Regions from separate parts of the Kosakonia radicincitans DSM 16656 genome, predicted to be linked through region 1. Evidence: predicted binding sites of a transcription regulator. Region 1 holds the regulator's gene; each other region holds the start of a gene.

What was found. The regulator Fur, encoded in region 1, represses iron uptake genes when iron is present. The targets are predictions, from matches to a motif close to ATAATAATGAGAACNACTATCAA.
Region 2: the regulator Fur is predicted to act here: its motif matches at 1,461-1,483, upstream of sodA (superoxide dismutase [Mn]).
Region 3: the regulator Fur is predicted to act here: its motif matches at 2,034-2,056, upstream of fes (enterochelin esterase).
Region 4: the regulator Fur is predicted to act here: its motif matches at 2,140-2,162, upstream of bfd (bacterioferritin-associated ferredoxin).

The regions. Positions count from the first base shown of each region.
Region 1 covers NZ_CP018016.1:3,978,994-3,983,182, forward strand. Annotated here, with positions in the region: gene ybfF (esterase) at 1-711, shown strand, start outside; gene ybfE (LexA regulated protein) at 842-1,126, shown strand; gene fldA (flavodoxin FldA) at 1,290-1,820, shown strand; gene fur (ferric iron uptake transcriptional regulator) at 2,110-2,556, shown strand; gene Y71_RS19210 (beta-N-acetylhexosaminidase) at 2,663-4,189, opposite strand, start outside.
Region 2 covers NZ_CP018016.1:5,712,160-5,716,348, reverse strand. Annotated here, with positions in the region: gene rhaR (HTH-type transcriptional activator RhaR) at 1-232, shown strand, start outside; gene rhaT (L-rhamnose/proton symporter RhaT) at 233-1,267, opposite strand; gene sodA (superoxide dismutase [Mn]) at 1,557-2,177, shown strand; gene kdgT (2-keto-3-deoxygluconate transporter) at 2,436-3,419, shown strand; gene Y71_RS27485 (dihydrodipicolinate synthase family protein) at 3,495-4,189, opposite strand, start outside.
Region 3 covers NZ_CP018016.1:4,100,149-4,104,337, reverse strand. Annotated here, with positions in the region: gene Y71_RS19830 (TonB-dependent siderophore receptor) at 1-1,861, opposite strand, end outside; gene fes (enterochelin esterase) at 2,115-3,323, shown strand; gene Y71_RS19815 (MbtH family protein) at 3,351-3,569, shown strand; gene entF (enterobactin non-ribosomal peptide synthetase EntF) at 3,566-4,189, shown strand, end outside.
Region 4 covers NZ_CP018016.1:435,501-439,689, forward strand. Annotated here, with positions in the region: gene fusA (elongation factor G) at 1-762, shown strand, start outside; gene tuf (elongation factor Tu) at 832-2,016, shown strand; gene bfd (bacterioferritin-associated ferredoxin) at 2,198-2,392, shown strand; gene bfr (bacterioferritin) at 2,464-2,940, shown strand; gene Y71_RS02060 (prepilin peptidase) at 2,937-3,386, opposite strand; gene rpsJ (30S ribosomal protein S10) at 3,763-4,074, shown strand; gene rplC (50S ribosomal protein L3) at 4,107-4,189, shown strand, end outside.

The DNA of each region.
Region 1 (4,189 bases):
GTCCACGGGCTGTTTGGTAGCCTCGATAACCTCGGCGTACTGGCCCGCGAACTGGTACAGGAGTATGACGTGGTGCAGGTTGATATGCGCAACCACGGTCTTTCCCCCCGCTCCGACGAGATGAACTATCCGGCAATGGCGCAGGATCTGCTGGATACGCTGGACGCCCATCATATCGACAAGGCTATCTTTATTGGGCACTCAATGGGCGGCAAAGCCGTGATGGCGCTGTCGGCACTGGCGCCGGAACGCGTAGAAAAGCTGGTGGCGATTGATATTGCACCGGTCGATTACCATGTTCGCCGCCATGACGAGATATTTGCCGCGATCAATGCCGTCACTGACGCGCAGGTCACTACGCGCCAGCAGGCGGCTTCGCTAATGCGCGAGCATGTAAAAGAAGAAGGCGTGATCCAGTTTCTGCTGAAATCGTTTGTTGAGGGCGAGTGGCGTTTCAATGTTCCGGTGTTGTGGGAGCAATATCCGCATATTGTTGGCTGGGAAACCATTCCCGCATGGCCTCATCCGGCACTGTTTGTCTGTGGCGGCAACTCCCCTTACGTTACGGAGCAGTACCGGAGCGCTTTGCTTGAACAGTTCCCGCAGGCGCGCGCGCATGTGATTGCTGGCGCCGGTCACTGGGTGCATGCGGAAAAACCTGAAGCGGTAATGCGGGCAATTAATCGTTATCTCGCTGAAAAGTCAAACTGATTAAAAAGGCGGCGACCAGTCGCCAGAACGCGTCCGCCCGTTGGCGCGCCCGTTATGCTGATGTATGATGGCGCGCTATTCAGCCCGGGCGGCAGCCCGATTGCTTGTCTTTCCCGTAGTATGCTTAAACATGGCTAAAGAACAAACGGACCGTACAACCCTGGATCTGTTCGCGAATGAGCGTCGCCCGGGACGGCCGAAGACGAATCCGCTCTCGCGTGATGAACAGTTACGCATCAACAAACGCAATCAATTAAAACGCGATAAAGTTCGTGGGCTTAAACGCGTCGAGCTAAAACTGAATGTTGAAGCCGTTGATGCATTAAACGAACTTGCCGATGCGCGCGACATGAGCCGCAGCGAACTTATCGAAGAGATGCTGCTGGCACAGCTGAGCGCATTGCGCGGAAAGTAATTACTCCGAATCACCTCTCTTATTTCTACGTTTTCATGTGTCATACAGTGCACTCCGCGGCGATAGCTGTTTTCGCGCGCTTCTCTGTTCTGCTATGATTGCCCTTATCTGTGGGCGTAGCGCCACCATCATATTCATTAGGTTTCAAGAGGTTATTTTACTCATGGCAATTACAGGTATTTTCTTCGGCAGCGACACCGGCAACACCGAAAATATTGCGAAAATGATTCAGAGTCAGCTTGGTAAGGACGTTGCCGACGTACATGACATTGCCAAAAGCAGCAAAGAAGATATCGAAGGATATGACATTCTGCTGCTCGGCATTCCGACCTGGTATTATGGCGAAGCGCAGTGCGACTGGGATGATTTCTTCCCGACGCTGGAAGACATTGATTTTAATGGTAAGTTAGTTGCGCTGTTTGGCTGCGGCGATCAGGAAGACTATGCAGAATATTTCTGTGATGCGCTGGGTACGATCCGCGATATTATTGAGCCGCGCGGCGCGACCATCGTGGGCCACTGGCCGACTGCAGGCTACCATTTCGAAGCCTCTAAAGGTCTGGTGGATGACGACCATTTTGTTGGTCTGGCCATTGACGAAGATCGCCAGCCAGAACTGACCGCAGAACGCGTGCAAAAATGGGTTAAGCAAGTTCGCGAAGAGCTGCATCTTGATGACATCATCAACGCCTGATTTTACGGCGTAATCTGTGGGTTACGTGGTATTAATAGGTAAAAGCAATGGAAATAATTGCTACAAATTTTTAACTTTTTTCTCCATCGCTGTACAATAAGCCCTGCTAAAGTGGTGTCATAAAGCACAGGAGTTGCTGGTGACACCACGTTTTAAAAGCTTACTTTACTTGAGGACTTGCAGTTTTCATTTAGCCATGGCAGTTCTATAATGAGACGCATTATCCCAGGTGCATTCCTTCTAACTTCCATTGAGGAAGTGAATCGTATAGCAACAGGACAGATTCCGCATGACTGACAACAATACCGCATTAAAGAAGGCTGGCCTGAAAGTCACGCTTCCTCGGTTAAAAATCCTGGAAGTACTTCAGGAACCGGATAACCATCATGTCAGTGCGGAAGATTTATATAAACGACTGATCGACATGGGCGAAGAGATCGGGCTGGCGACAGTATACCGTGTACTGAACCAGTTTGATGACGCCGGCATTGTGACCCGTCATAACTTCGAAGGCGGGAAATCCGTTTTTGAACTGACTCAGCAGCATCACCACGATCACCTGATTTGCCTCGACTGCGGCAAAGTGATCGAATTCAGTGATGATTCCATCGAAGCGCGCCAGCGCGAAATCGCCGCGAAACACGGTATTCGTCTGACGAACCATAGTCTTTACCTGTACGGTCACTGCGCCGAGGGTGACTGCCGCGAAGATGAACACGCGCACGACGCGAAATAATCCCTTTTCATACTCAAGCCAGCCTTCGGGTTGGCTTTTTTTTTGCCCTTCAAAAACAAAAATGCCCGGCAGGTTTGCGCTGCCGGGCAGGTTACTTCAGCAATAATTACGCTTTCACGCTATCCACACGGCTGAAACGTTTACCGTCCGGGCTGGCGGTACGGATCTGCACTTCCCCGCTCACCTGAGGACGCGCTTTATTATCGTAGCGCAGCCAGTTTTTACCGCCGTCCGTAGAATATTCCACGACCATTCCCGGGAAGCTGGTATTGGCTTCCAGCTTGCCGCCAACCACGCGCGCGCCCGGTACAGGCAGACGGTAGTTGATGCCTGCTTTGTCCAGTTTTGCCAGTTCACGATGGCCTAACAGATTTGCAAAGCGGCTCCAGTCTTTATCCAGCGCTTTTACATCGACCAGATGAGTTTCACCGCCTTTGTACTCGCGCCCGGCCTGATAATCCTGTTCCCAACCGGCGCGGTGCCAGGCACGCTCTGCGACCGCAATCATGCGTGGATAAATCATGTATTCCATCTGGTTGTCGGTACGCACCACTTCACTCCACAGCTGAGCAGAAAGACCATAGGCTCCAGGCCACGGTTTATCCGATTTCGCGCTGAATGGATTGCCGTCACGATCCAGTGAAGTTTCAGCATTTTGCGGCATGTTATCCGGCGCAAAGCTGAAGATCTTGCGCTCATCGCTAAAGCGCGTGCCCCAGTAGTAGCCGCTTTCCGCCGGATGGACTTCGTTCGGGAAGTCGAGGTAAACATAGTCCGGGTTCGAGACAATGACGCGGAACCCTTTGTTCGCCCAGTCATTTACTGAATCGAAACCGCCCCAATAGAGCGTATCCCAGAAGTTAACATTGACGTGATCGGTGGCAAACTCAGCGGCATTTTTGGCATCTTTCAGGCCATCCTGCCACGCCTGCATGGTACCGATACCGTGCGCTTTCACCAGCTTGCTGACCTCAATACCAAAGTAGCTGGAAAGATGCTCAACATCTGCAACTTTACCCTCTTTAACCATAGTCTGGCAGACCTGAGATTTTGCCCACGGTTTGTCCTGCTTGCTCTGATCGATGATACCTTTGCCCGCTTCCGGTTTTTTCTGGTCGGTATAACCCGCCCCCAGATAGATGTTTTTCGCTTCGTCACCGCCAAAATGCCAGGTGTTCAGCGGTACACCCGCTTCTTTGTGCATTTGCTGGATTTCGCCAATCACTTTATCGACGAAATTGCGCGACGAATCGAGGCAAGGGTTCAGATAGCCAGTGCGGTTATAGAACTGTACCCCGGTGGTATTAGAGGTGTCCGTCGGATCCAGCAAACGGTACTGATTCGCCTCTTTCTCTTTACCCTCTTTCATCAGGCGCTCATAGCGCGCTTCCATTGAGATCACGGCTGCACGGGCGTGTGCCGGCATATCAATTTCCGGGATCACTTCAATCTGGCGCGCTTTCGCGTACTTCAGTATGTCGATGTAATCGGTTCGGCTGAAGTGGCCGCTGCCATTGTTGTTGCTGTCCGGGCCGGAACCCAATTGCGGCAGCAGGCAGGTTTTCTCGCTCAGATCGTGGCAACGTTTACTGCCGATGTCGGTCAACTCAGGCAGACCAGGGATCTCAATGCG
Region 2 (4,189 bases), 1.7 Mb from region 1:
GCGCGCGCTGCGCCAGCAATTCCGCACCCAGACCGGGATGACCATCAACCACTATCTGCGCCAGTTGCGCATCTGCCATGCGCAGTATTTGCTTCAGCATTCCGAGCAGATGATCGGCGAAATCGCCATGCAGTGCGGGTTTGAGGACAGTAACTATTTTTCGGTGGTGTTTAGCCGCGAAGTGGGGATGACGCCAGGTCAGTGGCGTCATCGTAGCCGGGTTGCTGCCTGATTAGTTCGCCATGCCGAGGCCGACGATATTGGCGGCAACAATGATCACCACGCAACCAAGGCTCAGCACGCTCACCGGCTGGCGACCCGCGTTCTTCCACTCTTTCAGGATCAGCCCGACAATGCCGCCGCACAGCACGTAGAAGCTCATGTGTAGCATCCAACTGATGTAGTCGTACTGCGCCGGAATGCGGGCATGGCCCCAGGCGTAGAAGAAGAATTGCAGATACCACATCAAACCGCCCAGCGCCGAAAGCAGAATATTGCTGATGATCAGCGGTTTTGCCAGCGAGAAGTCGGCTTTTATCGACAAGTTTTTCAGTTTTGCCAGCCGAATGAAGCAGAAGCCGAGGTTAATCAGCGCGCCGCCGCCCATGATCACCACATAACTTGGCAAGGCGGTGTAGAGCGGATCGATGCCCAGCGCCGCAGCGGCTTCGTGCATCGGTTTGGCGGCGTTCATGGCAAAGGACATTCCGGCGGAGAATACGCCGCACATCACCGCCAGCGTCAGCCCCTTTTTCAGGTTGAACTCTTCGGCTTTAATGCCCATTTTGCGCTCTTTCAGCTGGCCTGCGCGGGTCACAATCCCGACGCCTATAAGTGCAACCAGCACGCCAAGCAGCGTCATTCGACCGCCATCGGTGTTGATCAGAACGTCAAAATTACCGTTGATAATTGGCGTCATAAGCGTACCGACAATCAGCGTAATGCCGATAGCGATGCCAATGCCCATCGACATGCCGAGGTAGCGCATGGTGAGGCCGTAGTTGATGTTACCGATGCCCCACATTGCGCCGAAGAGAAAGACCGGTAGCAGGGTGGAAGCGCTGAACGAGCTGTAATAGGCCCAAAAATCAGGCAGTAACAGCGCGCTGATGGTCCAGGGGAGAATCAACCAGGAGACGATGCCGCCGATTGACCACATGGTCTCCCAGGACCAATTTTTAACCTTCTTGAACGGGGCATAGAAACAGGCTGCACTGGCCGCACCTATCAAATGCCAAAGAATACCCATCGTAATCGCGTTACTCATTTTCTCATCCTCTTTGTTTTTATCGTCGGAATACGAGCAGCCGACCTGAGGAGTGTAAAAATCAGTCAGGAGATTAACCTTGAGGCGTTTGCCGCGATAGATGGCGAACTGGCAATGAGCGCGTGATGGAGGTGAGCAGCTTCACAATTTCAATAACATAACCAAAAGTTATAACCTTATTAAAACTACGGCATTGATAAACATTTTCAATATCATTTAATTAACTATAATGATCCGACTGCTTACGCGGCATTAACATATATGCCGCCAGACAATAATGGAGATGAAAATGAGCTATACACTGCCCGCTCTGCCGTACGCGTATGATGCCCTTGAGCCTCATTTCGACAAGCAGACGATGGAAATCCATCACACTAAACATCACCAGACTTACGTAAATAACGCGAATGCCGCGCTGGAAAGCCTGCCGGAGTTCGCCAGCCTGTCAGCTGAAGAACTGATCACCAAGCTGGATCAACTGCCGGCAGACAAAAAAACCGTTCTGCGTAACAACGCAGGCGGTCACGCTAACCACAGCCTGTTCTGGAAAGGCCTGAAAAAAGGCACCACCCTGCAGGGCGATCTGAAAGCGGCTATCGAGCGTGATTTCGGTTCCGTAGACAACTTCAAAGCTGAATTCGAAAAAGCAGCCGCCACGCGTTTTGGTTCCGGTTGGGCTTGGCTGGTGCTGAAAGGCGACAAACTGGCTGTGGTTTCTACTGCTAACCAGGATTCCCCGCTGATGGGTGAAGCGATCTCTGGCGCGTCCGGTTTCCCGATCCTGGGTCTGGACGTGTGGGAACACGCTTACTACCTGAAATTCCAGAACCGCCGCCCGGACTACATCAAAGAGTTCTGGAACGTGGTGAACTGGGACGAAGCAGCGGCTCGTTTCGCTGCGAAAAAATAAGTTTGCTTTCCCCCGCGCGTTAGCGTGAGCCAGAACCCCCGGCAGGCTTAGTCTGCGGGGGTTTTTTATATCCTTTCTTCAGATAAAAACTAACAGGAACGATGATCTAAAAATAATGAAATATTGTTTTGTTATGATTGTCTGATCACTTTTCTTCCGCGAAACCCGGTCTACCCTCTCTTCATCCGCGCTGCTGTTGTCCCGCAAACATAGCGGGTCGGCGCTCAAAAAATCGGACGTTTTTTGACAGGTGAAGATATGCAAATCAAGCGTGCAATCGAAAAAATCCCTGGCGGGATGATGCTGGTTCCTTTGTTCATCGGCGCTCTCTGCCATACTTTTGCGCCCGGCGCGGGAAAGTACTTTGGCTCGTTCACTAACGGCATGATTACTGGCACGGTGCCGATTCTGGCGGTGTGGTTTTTCTGTATGGGCGCTTCCATCAAACTGAGCGCCACCGGCACGGTGTTGCGTAAGTCCGGCACGCTGGTGGTGACCAAAATTGCGGTTGCCTGGGTGGTGGCGGCCGTGGCCTCACGGCTGATTCCTGAACACGGTGTGGAGGCGGGTTTTTTCGCCGGGTTATCGACGCTGGCGCTGGTAGCATCGATGGATATGACTAACGGCGGGCTGTATGCGTCAATCATGCAGCAGTACGGCACCAAAGAGGAAGCCGGTGCGTTCGTGTTGATGTCGCTGGAATCCGGCCCGCTGATGACGATGATTATCCTCGGCACGGCGGGAATTGCCTCGTTCGAGCCGCACGTGTTTGTTGGTGCGGTGCTGCCGTTCCTGGTCGGGTTCGCGCTGGGGAATCTGGACCCGGAATTACGGGAGTTTTTCAGCAAAGCGGTGCAAACCCTGATTCCGTTCTTTGCTTTCGCACTGGGTAACACGATTGATTTAAGCGTGATTGCGCAGACCGGCTTGTTGGGGATTTTGCTGGGGGTGGCGGTGATTGTGATTACCGGTATTCCGCTGATTATCGCCGATAAACTGATTGGCGGCGGTGATGGTACAGCAGGGCTGGCGGCCTCCAGTTCTGCGGGCGCGGCAGTGGCAACGCCGGTGCTGATCGCCGAAATGGTGCCGGACTTTAAACCGATGGCGCCAGCCGCAACTGCGCTGGTGGCGACCTCGGTGATTGTCACGTCAATTCTGGTGCCGATTTTAACGTCCGTCTGGTCGCGCAAGGTGAAAACGGCAGAGGCGGAAGTGGTGATGCGTAATGCGGTGAAATAACGGTTTGCCCGGTGGCGAAATGCTTACCGGGCATGTTCGTTTTGCAGGCCCGATAAGCGTAGCGCTATCCGGCAATTATTGAATTCCAAATACCCGATCGATAATTTGGCACTGCGCTTCATTCAGCGTGCCGCCAAAGTTACGTGATACGGGCGTGCAGTAGCCAAACTTGCGTGAAACCACTGTTTTGATGGTGGTAACGAAGTCGTCGCCAATCGCGTAGATCGCCATAAATTTGCCAATTTCCTGCTGGGTTGCATGCAACGTCGGCAAATCGCCCTGTCGCCACGCCTCCCGCGCCTGGACAAACAGTTCTGGCATCACATTATTCAACCCGGAAATAACGCCCGCGCCGCCTGCCAGCAGAGTGGGGATAAAGTACTCGTCGTAGCCGCACAGCACGGCAAAATCCTCACGCACTTGTGCGGTGGCCTGAATCATATTACGGGTATGCGACTGGCAATCGACAGTCTCTTTGATGCCAGCAAAATCCGGGAATTCGGCGGCCAGCGTGGCGACCAGCTCCGGCGTCAGATCGCAGCCGGTACGCGCCGGAAAGTTATAGGCGAACCATTTGCCGCTTATCGCTTTGCCCAGGGCGCGGAAGTAGCTCAACAATTGATTTTGCGTTTGTCCGTAATAGTAAGGCGGCAGCACCATGACCGCGTCATAGCCGGTACGCCAGGCTTCATCAGCCATCCACAGAATGTCGTTAAAGCAGGTTGAAGAGACGTTGGCCACCATGGTTATCGGCGACATGCCACGCGCTT
Region 3 (4,189 bases), 120 kb from region 1:
TTTTGCTTTGCAGCATGTAAGTGAAGTTGTTGCTCCACGTTACCGCATCGCTGACCGGCACGTTCAGGGTGCCTTCTAAACCTTCCACTACCGCTTTCGGCACGTTTTCCCATTGATAGAGATCGGTTTTGGTACTGCCGACCGAGGTCTGGCTCAGCGGTGAATAACCGGCTTCAATCTTGTTGCGGTAATCGTTGCGGAACCAGGTCAAACCGGCCAGCCAGCCTTCACGTTTGAATTCCAGGCCAATCTCTTTGTTGATGCTGGTTTCCGCTTTCAGATCGTCGTTCCCCATCATGTAGCAGCCCACGCCGGTGCCGCTGGCGTAGCAACCCTGACCACGACTGTAGAGGATGTAGTTCGGGTTGGTCTGATAGAGGCTCGGCGCTTTGTAAGCGCGGGCGATACCCATTTTCAGCGTGAAGTCATCGCCCAGACCCTGCGACAGGTTCAGCGATGGGCTCCAGTTATTGCCGACAATGGTGTGATGATCAAAGCGCAGGGCTGGCGTCAGCATGGTGCTCTCGGTCAGCTCCATATTGTCTTCCGCGAACACCGAGTAGATATCAGCGCTGGAGTAAGGGCTGCGGTTGGTGCTGCTCAGACCGGAAATGGGGCCGCCCTGGAAAGCCTGCTTATTCGACGCCATGTCTTTCATCCGCTGCTGGTTCCACTCGGTTCCCAGCGTCAGCGTCTGATTGACCAGCAGATCCAGCGGCAGGTTCACTTCGTTATGCAGCATCACGTCCGAGAGATCGATATCGGTGAACTTATTGGTGTTGAATAACCCTTCCAGACCGCCCGCCAGGCCTTCGCCGAGACGCGAGTTGCGCGTGTGTTCGTACTGGAGCCAGTTATTGGTGGTCACACCGTTATCCCAGCCGCCATTCCAGGTGACAGAGTAGTTCTGGCGATAAAGACGGTTCGTCTCTTTGCCGTAGTTCTCTTTCACGTAGTTATTGGTGCTACTGTCGTTGTTGGTGTTCTGCGTATCGCCCGCGTAGAGGTTGCCCTGGCGGCTGTAACCGGCTTCGAACTCCAGCGACTGCAACGGTGCAAAATCCCAGCGCACCACGCCGTTGATATCTTTGTTAATCGAACCTTCACGACCGGCGGCCATGGTGTTGGCATAGATCCCGGTACGTTCAGACTGGTGATCCTGGTTGATATCCCACGCGTCGGCCTGGGTTTTTGCCAGGTTGCCATACAGGCGGAAGCTGACATCGCCGCCCAGCGGGCCGCTCAGGCTGAAGTCGGTACGTTTGGTGGAACCTTCGTCTTTATGTTCCGGCGCGTTGAAATAGGTGTTCCAGGCACCGTGCCATTCGTTTGTTTTATCTTTTTTGGTGATGATATTCACCACGCCGCCGGCTGCGCCGTTACCGTAACGCGCTGCTGCCGGGCCGCGAATCACTTCGATACGTTCGATCATTTCCGGCGGCACCCAGTTAGTGTCGCCACGGCTGTCACGCTCGCCGCGCCAGCCAAGGCGCACGGAGTTGCGGCTGGTAACCGGTTTGCCGTCAATCAGAATCAGGGTGTTTTCCGGGCCCATACCGCGAATATCGATCTGGCGGTTGTTGCCGCGCTGACCGCTGGTGGCGTTACCGGTTAAGTTAACGCCCGGCATGGTCCGGATAATTTCAGAAACGTCGCGCGCTGGCGGGTTTTTGCGAATTTCGTCAGCGGTGATGGTGGAAACGCCCGGCGCCTGCAAATTTTGCTGCGCGGCGGTCACAACGATGGTGTCATCATTCTCGGTGGAGTTGGTGGTATTGCTGTCTGCCGCCATGGCGGGCAAAGCAGCACCGTAAATTCCCAGATTGACCAATAAGGTCAAGGTCTTGATTTTGTTATTCATTGTTTTACCTGATTTTCATCGCCGCTTCCCCGGTTCATCCATTCCCAGGGGGAGAGGAGGCAGCATAATGGAGCCAGCACAAAGCGAGCTATTCAGCCCTGAGCAGCATCGACAAAGGTGGCCAATTGAGTGAAAGACGCGCTTCCCACAGCGCGCTAATACGCTATTGCAAATGCAAATTGTTATCAATAATATTATCAACAAATTTGGAAGTGCAAGCAAAAATTTCCACAGCATATTTGGGGTAATAGACGTGACGTCAACAACGGGAAGTGATGCCTGGTGGGAGTCAAAACAGGGGCCGGAATGGGTGCAGGAAGCGGGCGAATACCGCGTCACGTTTTGGTGGCGGGATCCGGCAGGCACGGAAGCCACTTCCCCCATTCAACGGGTCTGGCTCTATATCACCGGCGTGACCGATCATCATCAAAATGCCCGGCCGCAATCGCTTGAGCGCATTGCCGGTACTGATGTCTGGTACCGTGAGATCCGCCTTGAAGCGGGCTGGCGGGGCAGCTATTGCCTGATGCCTTCGCAAAATCACGACGATTTTTCCCCCGCGGTGTTTGCTGCCATTCCGCCGGATCGCGCCGCTCTGCGCGAAGGCTGGCGCAAACTGCTGGCGCAGGCGATTGCCGATCCGCTTAACCGGCAAAGCTGGCGCGGCGGTCGCGGCCATCCGGTTTCGGCGCTGGAAATGCCTGATGCGCCGCTACAGCCGGGATGGCAGGCATCCGATACGCCTTTCAATGAACCGCAACTATTGCACTGGCGCAGCCAGCGGCTGAACAACACGCGCCGCGTGTGGATCTACACCACCGGCGAGGAAAACGTGGCCGAACGCCCGCTGGCGGTGCTGCTCGACGGGCAATTCTGGGCGCAGAGTATGCCGGTCTGGCCCGCGCTGGCCGCGCTCACCAACGAGGGGCAATTACCGGCGGCAGTCTATGTGCTGATCGATGTGATTGATAATGTGCACCGCACGCGCGAACTGCCCTGCAATGCCGATTTCTGGCTGGCGGTGCAGGAAGAGCTGCTGCCGCAGGTGCAGGCGCTGGCGCCGTTCAGCAATCGCGCTGAGCGCACGGTGGTGGCCGGGCAGAGTTTTGGCGGTCTCTCTTCACTTTATGCCGCGCTGCACTGGCCGCAGCGTTTTGGCTGCGTATTGAGCCAGTCTGGTTCTTACTGGTGGCCGCATCGCGGCGCAGAGCAGGACGGCATCCTTATCCAACAACTTCAACGCGGTGAACTGCACCCCTCCGGCCTGCGCATTGTGCTGGAAGCGGGCGCGCGCGAACCGCTGATTTTTCGCGCCAATCAGGCGCTTTTTTCCCTGTTACAACGCATACAGCAGCCGGTTTTCTGGCGTCAGGTTGACGGCGGACATGATGCGCTTTGCTGGCGCGGCGGGCTGACTTCCGGGCTGATTACCCTCTGGCAGCCTTTGACCCGCGCCCGCTGACGCGCCTTTCTATGACAGGAGTTTGCTATGGAGTTCACCAACCCCTTCGATAATCCGCAAGGGCGGTTTTATATTCTGCAAAACAGCCAGCAGCAATACAGTTTGTGGCCTGCACAGTGCGCGTTGCCTGGCGGCTGGCGCGTGGTGTGCGAACCGCAGCCACAGGAAGCCTGCAATAGGTGGCTTGACGCTCACTGGCAGACCTTAACCCCGGCGCACTACGTGACTGCAAGGAGCGGCCAATGACGCAACGTTTACCGCTGGTCGCCGCCCAGCCAGGGATCTGGATGGCGGAAAAACTCTCGTCGCTGCCCAACGCCTGGAGCGTGGCGCACTATGTTGAGCTGAAGGGCGATATCGATGCCGCGCTGCTGGCGCAGGCGATTGTCACCGGTATGGCGCAGGCCGATACGCTGCGCATGCGCTTTGAGGAAGATAACGGCGACGTCTGGCAGTGGGTGGATGAATCGCAACAGTTTGCGCAGCCCGCCATCACCGATTTACGCTCCCACAGCGATGCGCATACCGCCGCGCTGAACATTATGCGCGCCGATCTGGCGCAAAACCTGCGCGTCGAGAGCGGTAAACCGCTGGTCTGCCATCAACTCCTGCGCGTGGGCGAACAGTGCTGGTACTGGTATCAGCGCTATCATCACTTACTGGTCGATGGCTTCAGTTTCCCGGCAATTACCCGCCAGATTGCCGCCATTTACAGCGCCTGGCGACGCGGAGACGAAACGCCATCATCCCCCTTTACGCCGTTTGCGGAAGTGGTGGAAGAGTATCAGCGTTATCGCGACAGCGACGGCTGGCAGCGCGATGCCGCTTTCTGGGCGAAACAGCGCAGCGAACTGCCACCGCCGGTT
Region 4 (4,189 bases), 2.3 Mb from region 1:
GAATCTAACCAGACCATCATCGCCGGTATGGGTGAGCTGCACCTCGACATCATCGTTGACCGTATGAAACGTGAATTCAACGTTGAAGCGAACGTCGGTAAACCTCAGGTTGCTTACCGTGAAGCGATTCGCGCGAAAGTTACCGATATCGAAGGTAAACACGCGAAACAGTCTGGTGGTCGCGGTCAGTACGGTCATGTTGTTATCGACATGTACCCGCTGGAGCCGGGCTCTAACCCGAAAGGTTACGAGTTCATCAACGACATCAAAGGTGGTGTAATTCCTGGCGAATACATCCCGGCCGTTGATAAAGGCATCCAGGAACAACTGAAGTCTGGCCCGCTGGCTGGTTACCCGGTAGTAGATATGGGTGTTCGTCTGCACTTCGGTTCTTACCATGACGTTGACTCCTCTGAACTGGCGTTTAAACTGGCTGCGTCTATTGCCTTTAAAGAAGGCTTTAAGAAAGCAAAACCAGTTCTGCTTGAGCCGATCATGAAGGTTGAAGTAGAAACTCCGGAAGAGAACACCGGTGACGTTATCGGTGACTTGAGCCGTCGTCGCGGTATGCTGCGCGGTCAGGAATCTGAAGTCACTGGCGTTAAGATTCATGCTGAAGTGCCGCTGTCTGAAATGTTCGGATACGCAACCCAACTGCGTTCTCTGACCAAGGGTCGTGCATCATACACTATGGAATTCCTGAAGTATGATGATGCACCGAACAACGTTGCTCAGGCCGTAATCGAAGCCCGTGGTAAATAAGCCTCAGGGTTAAAACCAAAGTCCGTGCTCTCTCCAGAAGGGGAGAGCGCTATAGTAAGGAATAAAGCCGTGTCTAAAGAAAAATTTGAACGTACAAAACCGCACGTTAACGTCGGCACAATCGGCCACGTTGACCATGGTAAAACTACCCTGACTGCTGCAATCACTACCGTTCTGGCAAAAACCTACGGTGGTTCTGCCCGCGCATTCGATCAGATCGATAACGCGCCGGAAGAAAAAGCTCGTGGTATCACCATCAACACTTCTCACGTTGAATATGACACCCCGACCCGCCACTACGCGCACGTAGACTGCCCGGGGCACGCCGACTATGTTAAAAACATGATCACCGGTGCTGCGCAGATGGACGGCGCGATCCTGGTTGTTGCTGCGACTGACGGTCCGATGCCGCAGACCCGTGAGCACATCCTGCTGGGTCGTCAGGTAGGCGTTCCGTACATCATCGTGTTCCTGAACAAATGTGACATGGTTGATGACGAAGAGCTGCTGGAACTGGTAGAGATGGAAGTTCGTGAACTGCTGTCTCAGTACGATTTCCCGGGCGACGACACGCCGATCGTTCGTGGTTCTGCTCTGAAAGCGCTGGAAGGCGAAGCAGAGTGGGAAGCGAAAATCATCGAACTGGCAGGCTTCCTGGATTCCTACATTCCGGAACCAGAGCGTGCGATTGACAAGCCGTTCCTGCTGCCGATCGAAGACGTATTCTCCATCTCCGGTCGTGGTACCGTTGTTACCGGTCGTGTAGAACGCGGTATCATCAAAGTGGGTGAAGAAGTTGAAATCGTTGGTATCAAAGACACCGCGAAATCGACCTGTACTGGCGTTGAAATGTTCCGCAAACTGCTGGACGAAGGCCGTGCGGGCGAGAACGTGGGTGTTCTGCTGCGTGGTATCAAACGTGAAGAAATCGAACGTGGTCAGGTACTGGCTAAGCCGGGTTCAATCAAGCCGCACACCAAATTCGAATCAGAAGTTTATATCCTGTCCAAAGATGAAGGCGGCCGTCACACTCCGTTCTTCAAAGGCTACCGTCCGCAGTTCTACTTCCGTACAACTGACGTGACTGGCACCATCGAACTGCCGGAAGGCGTAGAGATGGTAATGCCGGGCGACAACATCAAAATGGTTGTTACCCTGATTCACCCGATTGCGATGGACGATGGTCTGCGTTTCGCAATCCGTGAAGGCGGCCGTACCGTTGGCGCGGGCGTTGTGGCAAAAGTTCTCAGCTAATTATCTGGCTTTGAATGAAAAAGGGCGCTCCGGCGCCCTTTTTGCTGTCTGCTAAAAATTAATTGCGGACATATTTCCATGTAATTCTCCCTGCGCTTCTGACGAGGGCTTTACAGTTGTGCTATTGTAATCGTAACTATTCTCATTTACACTTTTGTGCATAAATTGAACGGGAGTGATCATGTACGTTTGTTTGTGTAATGGTGTGAGTGATAAAAAAATTCGTCAGGCAGTTCGCCAGTTTCACCCCCAATCATTTCAGCAGCTTCGCAAATTTGTTCCGGTGGGAAATCAATGCGGTAAGTGTGTTCGCGCGGCAAGAGAGATTATGCAGAACGAACTTACACAGATGCCGGAATATAAAGAGATCGCTTAAGGCGCTATCTTTTTTTGACATCCTTGTAGGCGCATCTACGCTTCAATAAGTGGAAGCGGAGGGACTACATAATGAAAGGTGATGTTAAAATCATAAATTATCTCAATAAATTATTGGGAAATGAGCTTGTCGCAATAAACCAATACTTTCTCCATGCGAGAATGTTCAAAAACTGGGGGCTGACGCGCCTCAACGACGTTGAATACCACGAATCCATTGATGAAATGAAACACGCTGATCAGTACATTGAGCGTATTTTGTTTCTTGAAGGATTACCGAACCTGCAGGACTTGGGCAAGCTCGGAATAGGTGAAGATGTCGAAGAGATGCTGCAATCTGACCTCAGGCTGGAACTGGAAGGCGCAAAAGATCTGCGCGAAGCCATTGCCTATGCTGATAGTGTTCATGATTATGTCAGCCGCGATATGATGATCAATATTCTCGCCGAAGAAGAGCACCATATTGACTGGCTCGAAACAGAGCTCGATCTGATTGCGAAAATTGGAATTCAAAACTACCTGCAATCGCAAATCAAAGTTGAAGATTAAAACGATATCAGTGTTGGGTATCCAGCCAGCAGACCCGCAGCCGCCAGAAATGGACCTAACGGCAGCGGGTTTTTTAATGACTGCCAGTTATGAGTACAGATGCATCTGATTCCTGCGACGCAACAGGCCAACAAAGATGCAATGACAATCAGCGTGGGCAAACTTTCCCAACCATGCCAGGCCCCCAGCGCAGAAAGGTATTTTACATCGCCATATCCCATTCCTTCCCGACCACGCCACAAGCGATAACCCCAATAGACAGCAGCAAAAACAGAATAGCCAGCGATTGCTCCCCATACGGCATATGGCAAAAAAGACACATGGAAAAGAGTGTGCCAGCAAAGTCCTGTCCACAATAAAGGGCAGGTAAAACGGTCAGGGAGGAGTCCACTACGAATGTCATGCCAGACGAGTAGCAAGTTCAGGAATAAGTAAATAAAGAGCATTTCGCCTCAAGTAAAGAATGATGTCGTACCTGGAGAGTGGCGAAGGAGGGGCTGATTGCATAATGTATTTCTGCAAAATTACGAGAAGACTCGCCAGAAATATCACCTGATTGATTGCAATGACATTCCTGCTGTGGACTTGCGCGCAATGTTGCTTATTTTCTAAACGGCACTTGCGTCCAGCCCAGATTTACGTATAATGCGCGGGCTTGTCGTAATTGACGGCGGGTTCAATCTGAACCCCAGCAGTGTTTTTTAGCTGCTAACAATGCTCCCAATCGGGGGGCTATGTTATGAACGATTACACTCCCCCATCAATCGTAATGGGTGTGAGGAGTAATTATTTTCGTCTATAAATAATTGGAGCTCTGGTCTCATGCAGAACCAAAGAATCCGTATCCGCCTGAAAGCGTTTGATCATCGTCTGATCGATCAATCAACCGCGGAAATCGTCGAGACTGCCAAGCGCACTGGTGCGCAAGTCCGTGGTCCGATCCCGCTGCCGACCCGCAAAGAGCGCTTTACCGTTCTGATCTCCCCGCACGTTAACAAAGACGCGCGCGATCAGTACGAAATTCGCACTCACAAGCGTCTGGTTGACATCGTTGAGCCAACCGAGAAAACCGTTGATGCTCTGATGCGTCTGGACCTGGCTGCCGGTGTAGACGTGCAGATCAGCCTGGGTTAATCAGGTCATCGAGCGATTGAGAGGTTGAAACAATGATTGGTTTAGTCGGTAAAAAAGTGGGCATGACCCGCATCTTCACTGAAGATGGCGTATCTATCCCAGTAACCGTAATCGA